Regions from separate parts of the Undibacterium sp. TJN25 genome, predicted to be linked through region 3. Evidence: predicted binding sites of a transcription regulator. Region 3 holds the regulator's gene; each other region holds the start of a gene.
What was found. Region 3 encodes sigma-54, which starts transcription at its own class of promoters, with help from an activator protein. Its sites were predicted from a motif close to TGGCANGNAANCTGCTTT; they were not measured.
Positions count from the first base shown of each region.

Region 1 (5,821 bases), 420 kb from region 3:
GTTCGCCACCATCGTCATCTACGCCGGCATAGGCGTGATGAGCCGCACCTCGGATATTTCAGAATATTACGTAGCGGGACGGCGCGTACCTGCCGTGTTCAACGGCATGGCCACTGCTGCCGACTGGATGTCCGCCGCCAGCTTCCTCAGCCTGGCGGGCGGCATCTACCTGACAGGATTTGACGGCCTTGCTTATATCATCGGCTGGACCGGCGGCTTCTGCCTGGTGGCGCTGCTGATTGCGCCTTACCTGCGCAAGTTCGGCCAGTACAGCATCCCGGATTTTCTTGGCACCCGCTATGCAGGCAAGCACGGCAGCAATGCCGTGCGCATACTGGCCGTCATCGCCACCGTGATCATCTCCTTCACCTATGTCGTGGCGCAGATCTACGGCGTCGGCCTGATTACGTCACGCTTTACCGGCGTGGATTTTTCGGTCGGCATTTTCCTCGGCCTGGCGAGCATCCTGGTGTGCTCCTTCCTCGGCGGGATGCGCGCGGTAACGTGGACCCAGGTGGCGCAGTACATCATCATCATCGTCGCTTACATGATCCCGGTCACCTGGCTGTCAGCCAAGCACACGCATTTGCCGATACCGCAACTGGCTTACGGCACCACGCTGCCGGCGCTGAACCTGAAAGAGAAAATCTTTGCCAATGACCCCAAGGAACAGCAAGTCCGGGCCATTTTTGAACAGCGAGCCGACGCCTACCTGGACAAGATACAGCACCTGCCCGGCTCCTGGGAGGAAGGCCGCTATGAAGTGCAGCGCAAGCTGGAAGACCTCAAATCGGGCAACGCATCGCTGATCGACATCAAGGCCGCGGGAAGAGAGCTGGCAAACTATCCGAAGACGCCACAGGAAGCCGAAATACGCTGGAACGAGGCAAGGAGCGCCAACCTGGCGCGGGCCGAGCCTCCCGTGTCAAATTTCCAGCCCTACGCAGCAAAAACCAAGGAAGAATCGGACATCAAGCGCAACAACTTCATGGCGCTGGTCTTTTGCCTGATGATGGGGACGGCGGCGCTACCGCACATCCTGATCCGCTACTACACGCCGCCATCGGTAAGGGAAAGCCGCGATTCGGTATTCTGGTCGCTGTTCTTCATCATGCTGCTGTATGTGACGATACCGGCGCTGGCGATTCTGGTGAAATACGATATCTATACATCGCTGGTGGGCACCGATTTTTCCAAGCTGCCTTCGTGGGTCACATACTGGAGCAGTGTGGACAAGATCAACCCGCTGGTCAATATCACCGACATCAATCACGACGGCATCGTGCAACTGGCGGAAATTGCGCTGGACGGCGATATCGTTGTGCTGGCGACGCCGGAAATTGCAGGCTTGCCCTATGTTATCTCCGGCCTGATCGCCGCCGGCGGCCTGGCTGCGGCGCTGTCCACTGCCGATGGACTGCTATTGACGATTTCCAACTCGCTGTCGCACGACATCTACTACAAGATCGTCGATCCGCAGGCGTCCACGCAAAAGCGCGTCACCATTTCCAAGCTGCTGCTACTGGTGGTGGCGCTGGTGGCCGCCTACGTCGCATCGCTCAAGCCGGCTGATATATTATCGCTGGTCGGCGCCGCGTTTTCACTGGCGGCTTCGGCCCTGTTTCCTGCACTGGTGATGGGCGTGTTCTGGAAACGCGCGAACCAGCATGGCGCGATCGCCGGCATCATCACCGGTTTTGTGGTGTGCGTGTACTACATGCTGCATACACATCCGCTGTTTGGCGGTAATATAAGCAATCAGTGGTTCCATATCGCCGCCATTTCGGCCGGCGTATTCGGCGTGCCGGCCGGCATGGCGGCCCTGATCGGCGTCAGCCTGCTGACGCCCGCAACCGATCTGCACACGCTGGACCTGGTGGACTACATTAGGGAGCCCGATGAGAAATAACGTAGATTAACGCCCGCATTACCCCTTCTGCCGCACTCTGGCACGTTTCTTGATAGTTATCCTGACGTAATGATGTAAACACCTAATAACGCCAAAAATACAATTAACGCTGAACAGGACTAACCAGGATCATGGCAAAATTCTTTAATGAAATGCATGCCGATGGTAGTGATACCGCAAGCAGCAACGACACCATACGGGAACACTACCGAGAATTCGACGCCTGGCTGAAGCGGCAACCGGCAGACACCATCGCCAGGAAACGCGCCGAAGCGGACCTGATGTTTCGCCGGGTCGGCATTACCTTCGCCGTCTATGGCGACGACGCCGGCACCGAACGCCTGATCCCTTTTGACATCATCCCGCGCATTATCCATGCCGAAGAATGGTCTACCCTGCGTGCCGGACTCGTGCAAAGGGTGCAGGCGCTGAACATGTTCATCCATGATATCTATCATGACCAGAACATCATCAAGGCCAAGATCATCCCCGCCGAGCAGATCTACAAGAACGCCCAGTACCGGCCGGAAATGCAGGGCATCTCTGTCGCGTCCGACATCTATGCGCATATTGCCGGTGTAGATATCGTCCGCGCCGGCGCCGGCGAATTCTACGTGCTGGAAGATAACCTGCGCGTGCCGTCCGGCGTGTCGTACATGCTGGAAGACCGCAAAATGATGATGCGGCTGTTCCCGGAACTGTTTGCCCGCAACAAGATCGCGCCGGTGGACCACTATCCCGACATGCTGCTGGACAACCTGCGCTCGGTCGCCCCCATGGGGGTGACCGATCCCGTCATTGTCGTCATGACGCCGGGCATGTACAACTCCGCCTATTTCGAGCACGCCTTCCTGGCACAGCAAATGGGTGTGGAACTGGTCGAAGGCCAGGATCTGTTCGTCAATGACAATGCGGTATACATGCGCACCACGCGCGGCCCGAAACGGGTGGACGTGATCTATCGCCGTATTGACGACGACTTCATGGACCCGCTGGCCTTCCGTGCCGATTCCTCGCTGGGTGTGCCCGGCCTGCTATCGGTCTACCGCGCCGGCAGGGTCACGCTGGCCAATGCGATAGGCACCGGGGTAGCGGACGACAAGTCGATCTATCCGTTTGTGCCGGACATGATCAAGTTCTATCTCAGCGAAGAGCCGATATTGAACAACGTGCCTACCTATCAGTGCCGCAAGAAGGAAGACCTGGCCTACACGCTGGCCAACCTGCCGGACCTGGTCGTCAAGGAAGTGCACGGCGCCGGCGGCTACGGCATGCTCGTAGGTCCGGCATCGACCAAGGCGCAGATCGAGGATTTCCGCCAGCGGCTGTTGGCCAAACCTGATGGCTACATCGCCCAGCCCACATTGGCGCTGTCGTCCTGCCCTACCTACGTCGACAGCGGCATCGCGCCGCGCCACATCGACCTGCGCCCGTTTGTGCTGTCCGGAAAAACCGTCTCCATGGTGCCTGGCGGCCTGACACGTGTCGCGCTGCAGGAAGGCTCGCTGGTGGTGAATTCGTCGCAGGGTGGCGGCACCAAGGACACCTGGATACTGGAGAACTAATATCATGCTAAGCCGCACCGCCGATCATTTATTCTGGATGGCCCGCTATACAGAGCGCGCCGAAAATACCGCCCGCATGCTGGACGTCAACGTACAGACATCGATGCTGCCGCAATCTGCCGAAGACGCTGAAAAGGGCTGGCGTGCGATGCTGGGCATTTCGGAGTTGCAATCCGCCTTCGACCGCAAATACGGCATCCTGAGCGCGAAAGACGTTGTCGACTTCATGGTGCGCGACCCCGACAATCCCTCTTCCATCTGTGCCTGCCTGACCGGTGCGCGCGAGAATGCGCGCGCGGTGCGCGGCACGCTGACGACCGAGGTATGGGAAACCCAGAATGCGACGTGGCTGGACATGTCCAAACGGATAGACAGCGGCTTGCTGGAACGCGATCCCAGCCAGTTTTTTGAGTGGGTCAAGTACCGCTCGCACCTGTCTCGCGGCGTCACATTGGGCACAATGCTGAAAGACGAAGCGGTGCATTTCATCCGCCTGGGTACTTTCCTGGAACGGGCCGACAATACCGCGCGCATACTGGACGTAAAATTCCACGGCGCCACCGGCAAGCGGCATAACAACGAGATTTCGCAGAGGGACTTTTACTACTGGGCGGCGTTGCTGCGTTCTGTCTCCGGCTTTGAAATTTACCGCAAGGTCTACCGCGACGTGATCACTCCGGAACGGGTGGCGGAGCTGCTGATGCTGCGAGGAGACATGCCGCGCTCCCTGCTGGCCTGCATGGATGAAGTGGTCAACAACCTGAAAGAAGTACGCAACGACGTTTCCTCCGAAACCGAACGCGTGGCCGGCAAGCTGCATGCTGAACTGGGATTCGGCCGCATCGAAGAAATTCTTTCCACCGGCCTGCACGACACGCTGACGGAATTCCTGGAGCGTATCAACGAACTGGGGAACCGCATCAGCCGCGATTTTCTGGTTCCCCTTGCGGCATAAGCCGGATACTCCATGCGACTCTCCATACGTCATGAGACTATCTACCGTTACAGCGCGCCGCTGGCTTATACAATACAGCAGCTGCACCTGACTCCCCGGCTAGAGGCGCAGCAACAGGTATTGTCGTGGCTGATCAATACGACAGGCCAGATGCATGCGTATACCGACGCCTACGGCAACCTGTGCCATACGCTGACCATTACCGGCCCGCACCAGCAGGTTGCTATCGTTGCCCAGGGCATCGTGGAAACCACCAGCCCGGACCGCGGCCGCCTGGTGGATGAACATCCGCAGTCCCCACTGATCTTTACTGTCGCGACCCGCCTGACCGAAGCGACACCGATGGTGCTGGCCTTTGCCGCAAGCAGCCTGCCGGTATCCGGCGAGGCAGTCCAGGCACGGCATCTGCTGGCGCTGGCAGAGCGCATTTGCGGTGCAGTCAGTTACCAAACTGGTGCAACCATCGTTACGACCACCGCCACCGACGCCCTGCAACTGGGAAGGGGCGTATGCCAGGACCATGCCCACCTGTTCCTGGCCTGTTGTCATGCGCATGGAGTGCCGGCCCGCTACGTATCCGGATACATCGATCCGGAATCCACCGGCCACGCAGAAAGCCATGCGTGGATCGATGCATGGGTCAGCGAAGCCGATTTCACCGGCTGGGTCAGCGTCGACGTCACGCATGCACGCCTGATGACGGATGCCTATTGCCGCCTGGCGATAGGCCGGGATTACGATTCTGCCGCACCTATCCGCGGCGTACGCCGTGGAGGCGGTGACGAAATACTAACGGTGAAAGTGGAAGTAGTGCCGTTGCCACAGGAATAAAAAAAATAATGAGACAGCACGGACGCCGCAGAAACAAGGTAACGCTTTATTTCCCCGGCTCAAGTGTAAAATAATGGTTTTAATCAAAATGCTGTTGCAAACATGACATATTGTGTAGGCATGCGCCTCGATGCAGGCTTGGTCTTTTTATCCGATTCGCGCACCAACGCAGGCGTGGATCAGGTCGGCACTTTCCGCAAAATGAGTGTGTTTGAAAATCCCGGCGACAGGATGATGGTGTTGATGACAGCCGGCAACCTGTCGATCTCGCAATCCATACGCCAGCTGGTGACCGAACACGTCAGCGAAGACGGCGAGAGCATCTGGACCGCCGCCAGCATGTACGAAGCCGCGCGCATGCTCGGCGAAGCGGTGCGCACCGTACACAAGCGCGATGCCGAAGCGCTGACCGAATTCGGCATCGACTTCAACGTCAGCATTATCTTTGGCGGGCAGATCAAGGGCGAGCGTTGCCGCCTGTTCCAGATATATGCAGCCGGCAACTTCATTGAATCGCATAACGAAAGCACTTATTTCCAGATCGGCGAAGCCAAATACGGC
Region 1 is NZ_JBMPPM010000004.1:230,982-236,802, forward strand. Features, by position in the region: gene ACO0LO_RS11205 (sodium:solute symporter family protein) at 1-1,909, shown strand, start outside; gene ACO0LO_RS11210 (circularly permuted type 2 ATP-grasp protein) at 2,041-3,474, shown strand; gene ACO0LO_RS11215 (alpha-E domain-containing protein) at 3,479-4,429, shown strand; gene ACO0LO_RS11220 (transglutaminase family protein) at 4,442-5,260, shown strand; gene ACO0LO_RS11225 (peptidase) at 5,363-5,821, shown strand, end outside.
Region 1: the regulator sigma-54 is predicted to act here: its motif matches at 1,948-1,965, upstream of ACO0LO_RS11210 (circularly permuted type 2 ATP-grasp protein).

Region 2 (5,821 bases), on a different contig from region 3:
ACGCAGCAAAATGCTGCGCTGGTCGAGCAGGCCACCGGCGCCGTGCAGACGCTGCAGGACCAGGCCGGCTACCTGAACCATGCCGTAGGTGTGTTCAAGACCGAGCGTCCGCAGCTAGCCGGCGTGCCCCGGCCGGTAGTTGCCGCTGCCCGCAAGGCATTGCGCGTGGCTACAGCCTACGCCTGAGGTGACAAGATGATGATGCAACATTCAGAAAAAGAACGTCTGGCCGCGCTGCATGAGCTGGGCATCCTGGACAGCAATACCTCGGATTATTTTGATTCGCTTACCCGCCTGGCAGCAGACCTGTTCGGCGTGTCCGGCGCCTATATCTCGCTGGTGGACAGCGATCGCCAGTGGCTCAAGTCCAGTGTGGGCTTTTGCTCCTGCGATACCGCAGATACTGCCAGGGAATTATCGTTCTGCACCCATACCATCATGCAGTCGCAGGTCATGGTGATCGAGGACGCCGCCGCTGATCCGCGCTTCCGCAATAATCCCATGGTCACCGGCCCTGCGAAAATCCGCTTTTACGCGGGAGCGCCCCTGATCACCGCCGGAGGCTACGCCATCGGCGCGCTGTGCATCACCGATACGCAGCCCGGGCAGCTGGACGCCGTCCAGCGCGCCAAGCTGGAAAACATGGCGACACTGGTCATGGCGCATATTTCCCTGCAACGCGCGGTCGGCCATGTGGATGCTGTCAGCGGCATGCCGAACAAACTACAGCTGGCCGAGGATTTGTCGGCGCTGGCGCAGGCGGCGGCTGGCGAGAACAGGGTATTGGTCTATATGGATATGCCAGATGCGGCCACCGCATTCGAGATCGCCGGCGTGCTCGGTGCTGCGGCGTATGACGGACTGGTGCGCGGCGTCGGTCAAAAGCTGAAGCGCCTGTTTGCCGGCAAGGCCAATATTTACCATATTACCGATGCGCGCTTTGCACTGCTGTCGCTGGATTCTGGCACGACGGCATTTACCGGCTTCGTCTACAGCCTGGAGCAGGCGCTGCAAGAAGCGCTGCATGACCTGGGCGTGCCTTTGAACCTGCCCAGCTTCGGCGGCATCGTGGTGTTTGGCGTGGACGCCGGTTCAGCCACCGATGCCCCGAGAAAGGCCTTGTCAGCGGTCAGCCAGGCACTGCTCGCGCAGCAACGCTGGGCAATGTATAGCACCGCCGACGACAGCAGCCACCAGCGTTCTTTCCGCATATTGAACGATGTGCATACTGCCATCCGCGAAGATGCACTGCAGCTGGTGTACCAGCCCAAGCACAATCTTCTGGACGGCTCCTGCCTGTCGGCGGAAGCGCTGATACGCTGGAACCATCCTGAACTGGGGCCGATCTCGCTGGCAGAATTCGTCCCACTGGTAGAAAAGACGGCGCTGATACGCCCGCTGAGCGACTGGGTAATCCGCACTGCTTTCAGGCAGTTGCGTGAATGGCATACGGCCGGTTCGCGGATCAAGCTGGCAATTAACCTGTCGGCCCGCAATTTTGAAGAGCCCGACCTGTGCGAGCGTTTACGGGCAGCCTGCGACGAGTTCGGCATTGCTGCTCGCTATATAGAGATAGAGTGCACCGAGGGTATCTGGATGGAAAGTGCGGCCGTCCTGCAGACTCTGCATGATATACGTGCGCTGGGCATGGGACTGGCGCTGGATGATTTCGGAACCGGCTACAGCAATTTCTCGTATCTGCAAAAGGTGCCGGCTACCGTCGTCAAGCTGGACCAGTCGCTGATACGTGATGTGCACAAAAATCCGCGCGACCAGCGCATCGTGCGCTCGCTGATCGTACTGGCGAAGGACCTCGGTTACCGCGTGGTTGCCGAAGGCGTGGAAACCAGGGAGGCGCTGGACATGATCCGCATGTGGGGTTGCGACGAAGCGCAGGGCTACCTGTTTGCAAAGCCGCTGGCGCCGGACGCCTTTGCGAATCATGTACGTTTACCGCAAGCGCCGGCCCCCTGGTTCGCCGGATTACGGTCCTACGCCACCCGTCTGGAACGCGGTCCACACGGCGAAGCAAGCCAGTTGCTTTTTCAATAGCAGGCGATATCCACGGTTTTCAGGCATCGTAGCCTATTTAGGCAGCCTGGTTTCCAGTTCGGCGACCCGCGCTTCCAGCGCTTCCAGCTTGGCGCGGGTCTTGGCCAGCACCTGCGCCTGGATGTCGAACTCTTCGCGCGTGACCAGGTCCAGTTTGGCAAAGCCCTGGCTCATCATCGCCTTGACGTTCTTTTCTATATCCTTGGCAGGCGAGTTTTCCAGCACCTGGTTGATCTTGGCCTGCATGTCATTAAAAAAATTCTGTTTATCCATTTTGTTCTCCGCAGGTGCTGATAGGTAAAATTGCGCGTTCCTGGTGCGTATTTTTTTTGACACCGTTTTTACATGCGTCAAATTGGTGCGTTACACCAGGGGTGTTGCCTGTTCGTTCAAAAATTGGCGATTTTTTATCGCCTGATATTCTTTGTGCATTTATAGAATCATAACGCATGCCGGGCTAAATGACAGGCTGTCATAAAACGCGTTCACAATCTTTCCTCTGATAAAACCATATTTGCCAAATTAAATTTTGCAAACATGCGGCTTGGCACGACTTCTGCTAATACCATCGTGAAGTTAATCGATTCAAGCAATGTGATATCAACCAGAAGAGGGAAGCGTTATGAAGAAACTGATACTTGTAGCAGCCATTTCTGCAGCCTTCACCAGTAGTTTCGTATGGGCGGAAGATGCGAAACCGGAAGAAGCGAAGCCCGACAATGAAGTAAGTTTCAATATCGGCGTTGCCAGCGAATATCGCTATCGCGGTATCAGCCAGTCGCGTTTCGATCCTGCCTTGCAGGGCGGTGCCGACTATACGAACAACCCTACCGGCTTCTATGCCGGCACATGGTTGTCCACCATCAAGTGGACCAAGGATGCAGGCGGCAGCGGCGACGTGGAATGGGATATCTACGCCGGCAAGCGCGGCGAGATCGTCAAGGATGTCAGTTATGACATCGGCGTGCTGAGCTATATCTACCCTTCCAACGGCCTGGACAAGGTACCCGGTTTCAGGGATGCCAATACCACTGAAATCTACGGCCAGCTTGGCTATGGCCCTGCTTACATCAAATATTCGCATGCAGTGACAAACCTGTTCGGTTTTGTCGACAGCAAGAACAGCGGCTACATTGATATCGGCGCCAATATCGACATGGGTGAAGGCTACACGCTGGGTCTGCATGCCGGCCACCAAAAGGTTCGCAGCAATTCCATCGCTGACTACACGGACTACAAAGTCGGCGTTACCAAGGAATTTTTCGGCGTCAGCTTCAACTTGTCCGTCATCGGCACCAATGCCAATGAATCTGCGTATGTGGCGCCAGGCGGAAGATTTACCGGTAGAACCCAATTGGTATTGGTGGGAACCAAATCCTTTTAAGTCGCTTAGTTTTTTCAATTCGAGGCCAGCATGAAACTGATTACTGCAATTATCAAACCCTTCAAGCTTGATGAGGTACGCGAGGCCCTTTCCACCATCGGTGTGCAAGGAATTACGGTCACAGAGGTGAAGGGATTCGGGCGCCAGAAAGGGCACACCGAGCTATATCGCGGTGCGGAATACGTGGTCGACTTCCTTCCCAAGACCAAGATAGAAGCTGCGGTCGATGATGCGATTGTCGATCGCGCGATAGAAGCGATAGAAACTGCTGCCCGCACCGGCAAGATCGGCGACGGCAAGATTTTTGTCTATGACCTACAACAAGTCGTGCGTATCCGCACCGGTGAAACCGGCAACGACGCTTTATAACCGACACTCAGGGAGAACACATGAATAAGATGTTGAGTAACGTACTGGCCGCCTGCGCGCTGCTGGTATCCATAGGTCTGGCGCCATCGGTGATGGCGGCGGATGATGCCGCGGCAAGTGCGGCTTCTGCTCCTGCTGCATCGGCGCCCGCCGCTGCCAGCGCTGCTGAAGCGCCGGCTTCTGCACCGGTTGCGGCTGCGGCCTCCGCTCCTGCAGCGCCTGCAGTTGCAGCTGACCCGGCTGCTGCCTCCGCGGCGGCCGCGCCGGCACCAATCCCCAATAAGGGCGACACTGCCTGGATGATGGTGTCGACCATGCTGGTCATCCTGATGACCATCCCTGGCCTGGCTTTGTTCTACGGCGGGCTGGTACGTTCCAAAAACATGCTGTCCATCCTGATGCAGGTATTCATGATTTTTGCCGTGATCATCGTGTTGTGGTGCATCTACGGTTACTCGCTGGCCTTTACCGAAGGCGGCAAGTTCATCGGTTCTTTCGATAGGGCCTTCCTGAAAGGGATCTGGGATCCGGTCAAGGGTACGTTCGCTACTGCTGCCACGTTCAGCAAAGGCGTTGTCATTCCTGAGTTCGTCTTCGTGGCTTTCCAGGCAACCTTTGCAGCGATTACCTGCGGCCTGATCATCGGCGCCTTTGCAGAACGCGCCAAGTTCACGGCAGTGCTGCTGTTTGTCGTGCTGTGGTTCACTTTCAGCTACCTGCCTATCGCTCACATGGTCTGGTTCTGGCCTGGTCCTGATGGCATCAAGGATGCGGCAACACTGGCATCTGAATCTGCAAAAGGCGGTTTCCTGTGGCAAAAAGGCGCGCTGGACTTTGCCGGCGGCACGGTGGTGCATATCAACGCTGCGGTAGCTGGCTTGGTGGGCGCTTACCTGATCGGCAAACGTGTGGGCTACGGCAAGGAGTCGATGGCGCCTCATTCGCTGACTATGACCATGATCGGCGCTTCGCTGCTGTGGGTGGGCTGGTTCGGTTTCAATGCCGGTTCCGCACTGGAGGCTGGCGACGTCGCAGCATTGGCTTTCGTCAATACCCTGCTGGCAACTGCTGCGGCGACGGTATCGTGGGTTTTCGGTGAATGGATGTCCAAAGGCAAGCCTTCCATGCTGGGCGGCGCGTCCGGTGCGGTAGCCGGCCTAGTTGCCATCACTCCTGCCTGCGGTTTCGTCGGTCCTATGGGCGCGCTGATCATCGGCTTACTGGCAGGCGTTATCTGCCTGTGGGGTGTAAATGGCCTGAAACGCCTGCTGGGCGCGGACGATTCGCTGGACGTCTTCGGCGTGCACGGCGTGGGCGGTATCCTGGGTGCATTGCTGACTGGCGTGTTTGCTGCGCCTTCACTCGGCGGCCAAGGTATTTTCGACTATGTCGCCAACAAGATGTCGGCTGATCCTTACTCCATCATGGACCAGGTCACAACCCAGGCAATTGGTGTAGGCACAACGATAGTCTGGTCCGGCGTAGTGTCCTTCATCGCCTACAAGCTGGTTGACCTGGTGATCGGCCTGCGTGTACCGGAAGATGAAGAGCGTGAAGGCCTGGACATCACCAGCCACGGCGAAACTGCGTACCATTCATGATCGATACGCAAGCCGCAAGATTGATGTTGCAACGCTAGTATCCTCAGTGCATGTTTAGAGCGCATGCTACTGATTTAACGGGCACCTCCTCGGGAGGTGCCTTTTTTTTTGCCCGAACCTGGCAAGCCGGAACTAAAAAAGAATATCACGCGTGGGCATGTAGGGACATACACGTCGGACGGTGTGCACATCACATCTTTAGGCTGAACAGCCTCCCTGAAAGCGGATTTATGCCGTGCGCGGCTGCATTGATCATGGGAAAAGAAATTCTTCCGTGATGCGGACGTAAAAAAGGCCATCGTTTCCGATGGCCCTTTGTTCCTGAACTATGCGGCGATCTGCCGCGGGGTGCGACTATTATTTCACTGCCAACAGCCACAGCCTTGCCAAGTCGGCAGCACCGTCGGTGGACTGT
Region 2 is NZ_JBMPPM010000003.1:376,043-381,863, forward strand. Features, by position in the region: gene ACO0LO_RS08695 (methyl-accepting chemotaxis protein) at 1-186, shown strand, start outside; gene ACO0LO_RS08700 (sensor domain-containing phosphodiesterase) at 196-2,052, shown strand; gene ACO0LO_RS08705 (accessory factor UbiK family protein) at 2,086-2,325, opposite strand; gene ACO0LO_RS08710 (TorF family putative porin) at 2,675-3,436, shown strand; gene ACO0LO_RS08715 (P-II family nitrogen regulator) at 3,467-3,805, shown strand; gene ACO0LO_RS08720 (ammonium transporter) at 3,826-5,406, shown strand; gene ACO0LO_RS08725 (tetratricopeptide repeat protein) at 5,764-5,821, opposite strand, start outside.
Region 2: the regulator sigma-54 is predicted to act here: its motif matches at 2,598-2,615, upstream of ACO0LO_RS08710 (TorF family putative porin).

Region 3 (5,821 bases):
GTGTGCAGATTTCCGGCAATACGCCTTCCGCAATCGCACTGGGCGGCGTCGCGCGTACTTTCCAGAACGTGCAGCTGTTCGGCGAGATGACGGCGACCGAAAACGTGCTGGTCGGTTTGCACCATACCTTCCGCAGTAATGTCTTCGATGTGATGATAGGCACACCGCGCTACCGCCGTGAGGAGAAGGCCGCGCGCGAGCGTGCTGCCAGCATCCTGCAGTTTGCCGGGCTGGCGGACCTGGCGGATGAGGAGGCGCGCAATCTGCCTTACGGCAAGCAGCGCGTACTGGAGATTGGCCGCGCACTCGGGCTGAACCCGCAACTGCTGCTGCTGGATGAGCCGGCCGCGGGCCTGACCGCACCTGACATCAAGGAACTGGTGGCGATCATTCGCAAGATCCGCGAGCATGGCATCACCATCATCCTGATCGAACACCACATGGACGTTGTCATGTCTATTTCGGATACCGTCACCGTGCTGGATTTTGGCCAGAAAATCTCCGAAGGCAAGCCGGCTGAAGTACAGGCTGATCCCAAGGTCATTGAAGCGTATCTCGGCGGCAGCGCCGCCGATGAGTCCGCGCATGCACCTGTTCCAGCTTAAGCGAGGATGATATGTTAAGCATTTCAAATTTACACGCGGCGTACGGCAAGGTCGAAGTGCTGCACGGTATTTCACTGGAAGTCCCGAAGGGCAAGGTCGTTACACTGATCGGTTCCAACGGCGCCGGCAAGACTACGACAATGCGCGCCATCTCCGGCATGCTCAAGCCCAAGGAGGGCAAGGTCACGCTGGATGGCAAGGATGTTACCGGCCTGGATTCGCACAAGATTGCGCGCGCAGGTCTCGCGCATTCTCCTGAAGGACGGCGCGTGTTCGCCACGATGAGTGTGACGGACAACTTGCTGCTGGGCGCATTTCCCCGCTTCACCGGTTCCCGCCCGCGCGGCGATATCAAGGTCGACCTGGAAAAGGCACTGGAACTGTTTCCACGCCTGAAAGAACGCCAGCACCAGCTGGCCGGCACCTTGTCCGGTGGCGAGCAGCAGATGCTTGCCATGGCCAGGGCGGTAATGCTGAACCCCGAGGTGGTGCTGCTGGACGAGCCCTCCATGGGCCTTGCGCCTATCCTGGTGGATGAAGTATTCCGCATCATCTCGCGCCTGAAACAGGAAGGCACGACGATGCTGCTGGTGGAGCAATTTGCTGCCGCTGCATTGAACGTGGCGGACTACGGCTATGTGCTGGAAAACGGCAGGATATCGGTGCATGGCCCCGCCGAAAAGCTGAAGAACGATCCTGCGGTCAAGGCTGCCTATCTGGGCGGCGGCCAGCAGCATTAAAGCAATATCACTCGCAGCGGATGTGACTAAAAAAGATGGGGCCTGCGGGCCCCATCTTTTTTTTATTACTGCACTCTGCGTCTTGGCTGCGTCAGTCCAAATGACGCAATGGATGCGCATGGTCGGGCCATGCCGATACGAAGAAGGGCAGTATCATTTCCGGCGTTACTTCGCCCAGGCTAGGCGGCGACCACTTCGGTGTGTTGTCCTTGTCTACCACCAGTGCACGCACGCCTTCCAGTACTTCGCCGTGCTTGAAGCAATGGCGCACCATATCGCGTTCCATGCGCAGGCAGGCAGCAACGGTCATGCCGGCGCCGCGCCGTATCTGCTCCAGCGTCACGCATACCAGTAGCGGAGAGCGCTTCTGCATGACGGCGAGGGTCTGCCGCGCGAATTCGCTGCCGTCTTCCGACAGCGTTGCAATGATCGTTGCCACATCGCCGGCGGAAAAATACTGGTCTATCAGGCTGCGGTGCGTTGCCAGCGAGCTTTCTTCCAGCTTGATTTCCTCTGCAAACGGCGCAGCAAATTCGCGGATCGCCGCGCGGATATCGGCCTGCTGCGTCGAAGTCAGCAGATGCATCAGCGCAGGTATCGCACTGGTAGGCACATAGACATCCGCCAGTTCGGCGTAAATCGCATCGGCCGCCTTGAAGATTTCTCCGGTCAGGCCCAGGTAGGTCCCCAATTGCCCCGGAGCACGCGACAGGAAATAACCGCCGCCCACGTCCGGGAACAGGCCGATATTGACCTCCGGCATGGCCATCTTGGTACGCTCGGTGACTATGCGCATACGGCATGAAGGGCCCGCCTGCGCAATGCCCATGCCGCCGCCCATGACCACGCCGTTCAGCAGCGCAATATACGGCTTGGGATAAAAATGGATCAGATGGTTCAGCGCATATTCTTCGGTGAAGAAGTCTTCCAGTAAGGCGCTGTCGCCCCTCGGCGTGGACGTGCCCGCATCGTAAAAGAAGCGGATGTCGCCGCCGGCGCAAAAAGCCTTTTCACTGGAACTAGAAATAAAGACGGCGCCGACATTATCCGCTTCGCGCCATTGCAGCAATATCTGTGTCAGCTCCCGGACCATGTCCAGGGAAAGGGAATTCAATGCCTTGGGTCTGTCCAGCGTGATAAAGCCTATCTGGTTCTGGACGAAGGTCTGGACGTATTCGCTCATGGAAAAGATCGTAGTGAGATGAAAAGCCTATTTTAGCGCGTATGCGCGATTTATCCGGGCAGCCCGCGATTCTTTGGTAAAAGAAATATTTTTCGGGGTTTCCGGTTCGCTTGCGGCCGGGTCACAAGTGCGGCGAACCCAATAAAAAAGGATGCCGGTTGGCATCCTTCGTTATTCCAGTACCAGGCGCCGGTCAGGCGGAAGCGGAGGCAGGATCAGGGATATGCTTGATCGCGTCGTTTTTGTGGCCTTGGATTTTGTCTTTGTGTTTGATGACTTGCCTGTCGAGTTTGTCGATCAGCGTGTCTATCGCTGCATACAGGTCTTGTGCGAGGCTTTCGACGTGGATGTCTTTGCCGCTGATGTGAAGATTGATATCGGCTTTATGGCGTTTTTCTTTTTCCCGGAGCTTGTCAACGGTCAGGATGACTGCAATATCAATGACTTGATCGAAGTGCCGCCTTATCCTCTCTAGCTTGTTTTGCACATGTTCACGGATTGCTGGAGTAACTTCGAGGTGATGTCCACTGATTGTGAGATTCATACGGCGCTCCTATGGTAGATGTTACTTGCTATATAGCATGGTGCTAGCCCTGAAGATCGAGCTAAATTATATATAGCAATGCAAGACGCAATTACAAGGACTTGTTACAGAAATCTGAAAAATCAGCATGCATTACTGCAATAAATGCCGCTGGGAATTCCAGGATTTTTATAAGGATTTGCGCAGGCTTACTGGAGGGATTTTCAAGGCTTCCCGGTATTTTGCGACGGTGCGTCGCGCGATGACCATGCCTTGTTCACCCAGCATGTCTGCGATCTTGCTGTCAGAGAGTGGGTTCTTCTGGTCTTCTGCTCCTATCAATTGCTTGATGAGTGCCCGTATTGCGGTGGATGACGCTTCACCCCCGGTTTCCGTCGCAACGTGGCTACCGAAAAAGTACTTCAACTCAAACATTCCATGCGGGGTCAGCATGTATTTTTGGGTTGTGACACGGGAAATAGTACTCTCGTGTAAACCCAGTGTATCAGCAATTTCGCGCAAAACAAGTGGTCTCATCGCAACAGCACCATGCGTGAAAAAATTGCGTTGCCTTTCAACTATCGCCTGCGCAACGCGCAGTATCGTATCGAAGCGCTGCCGCATATTCTTGATCAGCCAGCGGGCTTCCTGCAGCTGGGAGCTCAGTGTGCCATCGCCGCGGTTCTGTTTCATGATGTTCGCGTACATGCTGTTGACGCGCAGGCGCGGCATCACATCCTGGTTCAGCAACACCTGCCAGCCGTTTTTTGATTTCCTGACAATAACATCCGGCACCACGTAGTCCGATGCATCGGCAGTAAATTCGGCGCCGGGATGTGGCTTGCATTGCTTGATGACAACCTGAGATTCACGCAAGTCCTCATCGTCGCAAGTAAGCACTTTTTTCAGCTTGTTGAAATCGCGCTGTGCAAAAAGGGTTAAATGTTTTTCAACAATTTCCAGTGCCAGCCGGCGTGTGACGAAAGGGATTTTCGGCAGCCGCCTGATTTGCAGCGCCAGGCATTCGGAAAGGCTGCGCGCGCCTACGCCGGCCGGCTCGAAACTCTGCAGCATGTTCAGCGCAAAATTCAGCTCCTCCGGCTCCACGCACAGTTCCAGGGGCAACGCGCCATGGATATCGTCCAGCGATTCCGTCAGGTAGCCGTTGCCGTCCAGCGCATCGATGATCAGCTCTATCAGTGCACGGTCGCGTATTTCCTTGACGGTGACGCGCATCTGTTCCAGCAGGTGCTCCCTGAGCGAGGTCTGCGCACATTCCAGCTGTGGGCGCCCTTCATCCTCTTCCGGACCTTTGGAGCCTTGCGGCATGTCGTCAAAACTCCAGTCCTCTTCATTGGCGCTGGTCGTATCCGTCGCATTTGGGCTTTCACCGCTTTCGCCACTGTCGACTGGCGCAACCGGCTCGTCGCCGCCATTGTTGACAGGGCTGCTGTCGTTGTCCGAACCGCTGCTGGTGGCGCTGATGGCGCCGTCCGCCAATAACCTGACGGCATTGTCCAAAGGATCGTCCACCCGCTCCAGCAAAGGATTATCGGTCAGCAGGTTTTCCAGCTCCTGATGCAATTCCAGCGTTGATAGCTGCAGCAAACGTATCGATTGCTGCAGTTGCGGCGTTAATGCCAGATGCTGCGAGGTGCGGAGTTGTAGGCTTTGTTTCATAGGGGGCGGTATCCGTTACATCCGGAAGTGCTCTCCCAGGTAAACCTTGCGTACGGATTCATTGGCGACGATCTCATCCGGCCTGCCGCTGGCCAGCACCGCGCCCTGGTTGATAATGTAGGCGTGGTCGCAGATACCCAGGGTTTCGCGCACATTGTGGTCGGTGATCAGCACGCCGATGCCGCGTTCCTTGAGGAAGCGGACAATGCGCTGGATCTCGATCACGGCAATCGGATCCACGCCGGCGAATGGTTCGTCCAGCAGCACGAAGCGCGGGCTGGTTGCCAGCGCCCTGGCGATTTCCACACGGCGGCGCTCGCCGCCGGACAGGGACAGCGCCTGGTTTTCGCGGATTTTTTCTATCTGCAGTTCGGCCAGCAAGGTATCCAGCCTTTCCTCGATTTTGGCCTTTTCCAACAGCTTGCCGTTCTCATCTCTTTGCAATTCCAGCACGGCGCGGATATTGTCTTCCACCGACAGCTTGCGAAATACCGACGCCTCCTGCGGCAGGTAGGACAGGCCCAGCGATGCGCGCTTGTGGATGGGCAGGTGAGAAATGTCGGTGCCGTTGACGTCTATCTTGCCCGCGTCGGACGGCACCAGGCCTACGATCATGTAAAAGGACGTGGTCTTGCCGGCGCCGTTCGGGCCCAGCAAGCCGACCACTTCACCGCTCTTGACCTCCAGCGAAACGTCGCGCACGACTTGCCGCGCGCCGTATTTCTTTTGCAGGCCGCTGATAATAAGGGTGCTCGTCATATTATTTTTTCTGTGTGTTCTGCGTGGTCGGTGAATCCGGCTTGGGTTCTTCCAGCTTGGGCTGTATGGTGATCTTGATCCTGCCACCGCCAGACACGCTGGTGCCCGACGCATTGTTGGCGCCGACAAAGTTCTCGGTCTTGCTGTCATACGACATGAACTCGCCTTCCTGCTCCTGCGTGACTTTTTTGCCTTCCAGGTATTTCACGTGCGCCTTATTGAAGAATTTGACGACCTCGGTTTTTTCGTCGTATTCCATGCGGTCGGCAACGCCCTCCACCCACAGGTTGGGGCCGCCATCCCGCTTCTGTCTGAAAAACGCCTGGCCGCC
Region 3 is NZ_JBMPPM010000004.1:646,322-652,142, reverse strand. Features, by position in the region: gene ACO0LO_RS13040 (ABC transporter permease subunit) at 1-605, shown strand, start outside; gene ACO0LO_RS13035 (ABC transporter ATP-binding protein) at 617-1,345, shown strand; gene ACO0LO_RS13030 (enoyl-CoA hydratase/isomerase family protein) at 1,437-2,528, opposite strand; gene hpf (ribosome hibernation-promoting factor, HPF/YfiA family) at 2,722-3,072, opposite strand; gene ACO0LO_RS13020 (RNA polymerase factor sigma-54) at 3,241-4,731, opposite strand; gene lptB (LPS export ABC transporter ATP-binding protein) at 4,747-5,490, opposite strand; gene lptA (lipopolysaccharide transport periplasmic protein LptA) at 5,492-5,821, opposite strand, start outside.